3 regions of the Paenibacillus chartarius genome follow, and region 3 is predicted to be linked to each of the others. Evidence: riboswitches for the same ligand, from Rfam matches in the RefSeq annotation. Region 3 holds a riboswitch; each other region holds the start of a gene.
What was found. Region 3 has a riboswitch for cyclic di-GMP ahead of ACFFK0_RS28915 (flagellar brake protein). Riboswitches for the same ligand answer to the same signal wherever they lie in the genome.

Region 1 (2,199 bases), on a different contig from region 3:
GATCGTCTTGGGTTCGGTGAATTCCGCTTCGGCGGTTTGGGCTGGGGTAAAGCTTTCGGAAACGTACGTACCTTTCCCCTGCTGGCGGCTAAGCAAGCCTTCCTGCTCGAGCGCTCCGAGCGCCTGCCGAACCGTCTGGCGGCTCATCTGAAAGCGCTGCGCGATATCGTTCTCGGACGGCAGCAGATCTCCGCTGCGCAGCGTGCCGTTGTCGATCCACGATTTAATTTCTTGCTTGAGTCGAATATGTTTAGGGACCGTCTTGTCCATAGGATGGTTCACTCCCGGAGGGTCAGCATCATAGCCTTATTGGAAATATCGCTATTATATCATCCCTCCTACTTGTATGTACATATAGACGATGCTACGACAAATTTGTCTATTGGATCAAGATCGATGCTCGGCGGGACCGGATTCGCTTCTCGTGCAAAGCACGCTGAGTTTACCGGTAGGTGAGAGCGCTATTTTGTGGGTTACTCGGTTCACCAGCAATTTAGCGGAATTTGAAGGCGCCATCGAGACGCTCGTTGTCATCTTGCATGGTTATACCTTGTTTCTCAACATTAACTCCCTCATAATCCTCTACACGATGAAGCCGCCCCCTAAAGAGCAAAATAACGGTTTCGGAAACCGCTAGGCTTGGGCAGAAAGCCCATTTCGCATTGCAAATGTTAACTTTCCGAAATGGTAAAAAGAGGAGCTGCCGCAAGCACGCTCCCCGCTTGTTAGTGCCAATAAATAGTGCTCTAGACTCTTACCCGCATGGTAGATATATCCATATTGCGCAGTCAATAGTCTGAACGCCGCCATTATAGAACTGACAACAATTACTGAATTTCTCCTATTTTCGACAATTCCTCCTACAAACTATAATTAGGACACAAACCCAATACATTCATCTCGCGATAAAGGCAAACCTGGCGAAAGCCAGCGGCGCAAAGCTAGAGGGGCTTCCGCAGGACGACCGTTCACGATGCCAGCCAGCTACCGAAAGAGGGTCCCAGGATAACCCTTTCGGCAGAGAAAGGGTTATTTCATCTATGGAGGGTATCAACATGAAAAAATGGAATGGTTTATTGCTCGTAATGGTTCTGCTGCTGTCCTTCGCTGCACCTGCCGCCCATGCGGCAAGCGAAGTGACGACCAAAGCGAAGATTGTATCCGGCGTCAGCTTCCGCGATCAGCCGAACACGTCCAGCAGCGTTATGCGTTATTTAAAAACAGGCGAGATCGTGACCGTGCTGCAGATCGTCAATCCTTATTGGTATCAGGTGAGTGACGCGCAAGGCGTTACCGGCTTCGTCTCTACGAACGAGAAATACATATCGGTTATCAGCAATGCCGAAATCATCTATGGCGTTAATTTCCGCACCGGTCCTTCGACGGATGCCACCCGCATCCGCATGCTGCGCGCCGGAGAGGACGTGCTGGTACTGGAAAAGGTGAATGACAGCTGGTACAAGGCGGTCGACTCCACCGGCGTGGTCGGCTACGTCAGCTCGAGCAGCAAATATATCATTACCGATTTCTCTGTTACTCTCGTAACGCTCCCGCTGGCCGAACGGATCGAAAGCGTCATTGCGGAAACGTTCAAGTATACCGGCGTTCCTTATGAATTCGGCTCCAAGAGGTTCGACACCGCAACCTTCGACTGCTCCGACCTGTTACAGCAAGCCCGCTGGGATGCGACACGTGAAGTGATTCCAAGCGACTCGCGCGAACAAGGCGAATATGTAAAGAGCCTCGGACCGGTAACGACCGACTGGAAACAGCTGAAGCGCGGCGACTTGATGTTCTTTATGTCCTACAAGGGATCCCGCGCGTCGGATTATGCGTCGATCGACAAGTCGACGGAAACGATTACACATACAGGTATTTATTTGGGAGACGGCATGGTCCTGCATACGTATTCCCCGGAATCGGGCGGCGTCCGTACCGATCTAATCGAAGGAAAACAATGGGAATACCGCTTTCTGTTCGGCGGAAGCAGCATGAAGTAACCAAATTGCATGGGCATAGGGGGCCACATCACGATGAGAACAAAGATCCTCGCGCTGCCATTATTGACTTCTGTGCTTTTCTCGTTATACGCTTCGACCGTTAGCGCCGCCGACGCCGAATTAACCAAGCAATCCGTCATGGGCTTCTACGTCAATTCAAGCAGTTCGACCTCACTACAAACATTCGGAACCTATCTCA
Region 2 (2,199 bases), on a different contig from region 3:
CGATACGATACAGGTAACCGGTGAATTTAAAGGATCGAAAGAATTGATATTCAGGCGCAAGGACGGAACTCCGTTTTATGCGGAGATCAGCGGCATTCGTCTTGAAGATCATACCTCCCCCGGTTCTCTCATGATTTTCAGGGATATCACCAAAAGAAAAAAAACGGAAGAAACTATTCAATTTTTGGCCTATCACGATTCCTTAACGAGTCTGCCGAATCGGGTTCGTTTTCATCAATTGGTGGAGAGCGGCAATCAGGAGAATCGATGCGGAGGAATGGTGTTCCTGGATTTGGACCGGTTCAAGATAATCAACGATACGCTGGGACATCGAACGGGAGACTTTCTGCTTCAGGAAGTAAGCCGGCGATTGCGTCAGATGGTCGGCGGCATCTTTTCCAGGCTTGGCGGAGACGAGTTCACGGGATATTTTCCGAATGCCGATAGGGAGTCGATGAAACAAATCGTTGCGGAAATGAATCTGCTGTTGTCCAGACCCTATAGGATAGAAGGTCATGAACTGTCGGTATCTTCAAGCATCGGAATCAGCTTATATCCGAATGACAGCAAGGAAGTCGACATTCTCCTTCAACAAGCGGACACGGCGCTTTACGAAGCGAAGAAAAACGGCGGGAACGGATACGCTTTCTATAAGGCGAAGCAGAAGGTCTAAAGGAACTACCGCATTCAGTCCTCCGTTTCGGGCTGGGTTTTTCTCGTTATTCCTTCGAGGAGACCAAAGTGGAGGGGTTGCTTGTTCGTTGCTCGTTTCATGACCTGTGTAGTCAAAGGGCATGGAAATTAATAACTGCAAGATTTGTAGAAAAATCTTTTATTATGTCGAATTTTGTATTATAATCTGTATATACCACCGTATTTTGTCACGAATTTAATGTAATTCCTTAACGACAAATGGCAAACCTTTCGAAAGATAGGGACGCAAAGCCACGGGTCTAAAGCGGTCACGCTATGACAGCCGGGTTGCCGAAAAAGGATAGGATGCATGCGGATCCAGTCCTGCTTTTCGGGACTGGATTTTTCATTTTACAACAGGAGGCCTGAGATTATGAATCCGCTGCTCAATAACATCGTAAAGCCAACAGAACCCATACAAGAATGTATCCGCAGCCTGCTCCGGGAAATCGGCGAAGTACCAGCACGCGAAGGACTGCGCGATACGCCGAAACGAGTGGCCGAGATGTACAAGGAAGAGTTCGCCGGTGTTGGCGACGCTCAAAAGGGGAGTTTTCGGCGACAATATCGCACTTTGCGAGGAATTCGAGCGTTCCCTGTCAAGGGGTTAAAATTGGCAGAATCCATATAAGAGGACATTCCTCTTCTTCCGCTGAAACATGAGATTAAGACACAAGTGAGGGGGGCTGGCGTGCCGGTTTTATCGCGAACTATCGATTTTTCCGCCACTCATGTATATCGGGTGCCGCATTGGAGCGAGGAAGAGAATCGCCGGGTTTTCGGACCCTGCAGCAACCCGAATGGTCACGGGCACGATTATAAACTGGACATCATGGTCAAAGGAAGCCTCAATGAAGCTTCCGGCATCGTCGTCAACACGACGGAAATCAAACGCATCGTGAATTCATTTGTCGCTGCGGAACTGGACGGCAAATTCCTGGACCGCGAACATCCCTGGTTTCGGACACGCATTCCCACGACGGAAAATCTGGTTTCCTATATTTGGCAGTGCCTTGAACACCGGTTTGAAGTATGCCAACTACATCGAATCCGGCTATATGAGAACCATTACTTATCGTCGGCAAAGGAGGCGGGCGGGATGATTCAGCTTACGAGAAAATATCATTTCTGCGCAGCGCATCGTTTACATAGCGATCAGTTATCGCCTGAGGAGAACGTCCGGTTATTCGGGAAGTGCAACAATCCTCACGGGCACGGCCACAATTATTATTTGGACGTAACCGTGAATGGCGAACCTGACCCGGTTACCGGCATGATCGTCAATCTTGCCGAACTTGACGAGATCGTCGATCAAGTTGTACTTGACGAATTTGACCATAAGCATTTGAATTTGGATACCGACCGCTTCCGCAATTTGAATCCGACGTCGGAAGTCGTGGCGATGGTGATCTACAACATGCTTCAGCCTCATATTCCGAATCTGTACAAGATCGGGCTATGGGAAACCGAGAAAAATTATTTTGAGTACTTCGGTCCCAAGGAGAG
Region 3 (2,199 bases):
GCTGGGCTGGGCAGCTGCCCGTACGGATTCCGAAGGCTGTGCATAAACTAGCAGGGGATAACTCTAACTCAACATGAGGGGGAAAATGCTATGGCATATGTTGGCAGCGGGACGCCGATCCTTGGCGCACCTACCATGACCGCCGATCAAATGCGCCAATATGTTCGCAGTGTGAACCCATCAGCTCCTGATTATGCAGAATTGTATTTATCCATTGGGCGCAGATACCATGTGCGCGGGGACCTCGCCTTCGCACAATCGATTTTGGAAACGAATTATTGGCGGTTCGGCGGTTCGGTGAACGCGTCGCAGAACAATTTTGCCGGCTTGGGAAGTACGTCGCGTACGGAAGCGGGGGCCTCCTTCCCGACTCCGGAGCTAGGTATCGAGGCTCAAATTCAGCACCTGTACGGGTACGCGACGGCGGCGCCGCTTCCGGCGGGGACGACGCTCGTCGATCCGCGGTTCTCGATTTTGCAATCGGCGGGCCTGCGGGGGACGGCACCGAACTGGGAGGATTTGAACGGCAAGTGGGCCGTACCGGGGACGACATATGGGCAAGATATTTTGCGGATCGGCGAACAAATGCAAGCCATTTCGACAGGTTCGGCCCCGACGGCGCCGGTAACGGATTGGAAGCAGGAGGCTATGCAATGGCTGTCCCGGCAGGGCTTGATCAATCAGCCGCACGACCCGGATGCCCCCTTAACCTGGGCTGAATTCGGCACCGTGCTGCGGAGGCTGACAGGCGGCGGTCAATAGCGCAGCATGCACATTTTATATAGGATCAAATTACTATAAAATTTCTTTGAATCGATTGAATTTGTGACTTGCAGTAGGTATACTTACAGTACAATCTAGTTCAGGATGCCTAATAACTTGTCGAATGAAATATGAATACCGATAATGGCAAACTTACCGAAAGGTAAGGACGCAAAGCCGAGGGTCTAAAGCTCAAACGAGTCATGATCGCCTGGTTACCGAAGTATGGCGTAGCTGCCGTTTCTTCGTAACCGGGCAGATCCTCAACAAGAGGATCTGGTCCGGGTTTTTATTTTGAAGAAGAGAGGTGGTTACCCAATGTCAGCTGTTCCAACCCCACCAATCCAAAGAAGCGTGAAAACTATGTCGGGCAATAAGCCAAATCCGTTCGGAATCAAATTGAACAGCAACACGGTCGTCATGAAGAAGGACTACGTCTCCACAGGCCAGCTGACCTATGTCGAAGGCGATATCATCGAGGTAGAAATGTCCGACCTGAAATCGTTTAATCTTGGCGACAAGGTGAAGATTACGATTTATTCCACCGGGGGCATTCATGTGTTCGAGTCGCATGTCGTGGCGAAGGCCAACGGTTCGCTCATTATCTTGAATCCGCCGGAAAATAATAATAAATTCGCGGAACGCCGGGAGCACCCGCGGATTGAAGTGGCGGAGGAAGGCCTGCTTCAGGCGATTACGGAAGCGAAGTCGCAGGAGCGCCGCGAGCTGGAAGAGCCGGTGAATCTGACGATCAATAACATCTCGATAAGCGGGATCGGGTTCTCCATGTTCGGTCATTTTGAGCTGGCGAATGCGACACAGCTGGAGATGGAGATGAAGCTGAGCAGTACAGTGCCGATCCAGGCGGAAATCGTGCGCCGCGAAAAGAAGGAGTACGGCTACTATTACGGAGCGCAGTTTACGAATATGTCCGCGGATCAGATGAACAGTCTGAGGGCGTATGTGTTGAAGCAGCAGGTGGAGACATATTACCGGACAAAGGAAGAGAACAAGAAGCGGGAAGCGCTGAATCAAGCGAAGGCTCAAGCCAAAGCGGCGCGAGCGTAACGGAAACGGCAGCGATTGCGGTGCATAAGGATAGCCCAGCCCAGGGAAAATAGGTCAGGACATGTGGCGGAACAGCCTTGGGAGGGTACATCGTTATGGAAATCGTTTCTCCAGTTCAGGAGCGGGCAGCAAGGAAAGCGTCGGACGATCACGACGGAACATGGAACTGGGATACGGTTCGTCGGCAATTCGAGCTATCTACGGATTACATACATTTAGGTGCGTCACAATTTATAGCTTCCCACCCGAAGCCGGTGAGGGAAGCTATTGTTCGTTATCGGGACAAGCTGGACAGCGATCCGGTTTCATACGTGCTGGATCACGAGAATCAGTATTCGCAATCGGTGCGGATTGCCGCGGCGCGGTATT

Region 1: another riboswitch for cyclic di-GMP. It lies ahead of ACFFK0_RS19665 (C40 family peptidase); the one in region 3 lies ahead of ACFFK0_RS28915 (flagellar brake protein).
Region 2: another riboswitch for cyclic di-GMP. It lies ahead of ACFFK0_RS14295 (GTP cyclohydrolase I); the one in region 3 lies ahead of ACFFK0_RS28915 (flagellar brake protein).

Annotation. Positions count from the first base shown of each region.
Region 1 covers NZ_JBHLWN010000076.1:101,818-104,016, forward strand. The annotation lists gene ACFFK0_RS19660 (GntR family transcriptional regulator) at 1-270, opposite strand, end outside; cyclic di-GMP riboswitch class I at 901-992, shown strand; gene ACFFK0_RS19665 (C40 family peptidase) at 1,056-2,000, shown strand; gene ACFFK0_RS19670 (glycosyl hydrolase family 18 protein) at 2,034-2,199, shown strand, end outside.
Region 2 covers NZ_JBHLWN010000057.1:27,136-29,334, reverse strand. The annotation lists gene ACFFK0_RS14300 (PAS domain S-box protein) at 1-673, shown strand, start outside; cyclic di-GMP riboswitch class I at 905-989, shown strand; gene ACFFK0_RS14295 (GTP cyclohydrolase I) at 1,067-1,324, shown strand; gene ACFFK0_RS14290 (6-carboxytetrahydropterin synthase) at 1,385-2,199, shown strand, end outside.
Region 3 covers NZ_JBHLWN010000120.1:45,520-47,718, reverse strand. The annotation lists gene ACFFK0_RS28920 (glucosaminidase domain-containing protein) at 91-762, shown strand; cyclic di-GMP riboswitch class I at 899-985, shown strand; gene ACFFK0_RS28915 (flagellar brake protein) at 1,126-1,830, shown strand; gene ACFFK0_RS28910 (aminotransferase class V-fold PLP-dependent enzyme) at 1,926-2,199, shown strand, end outside.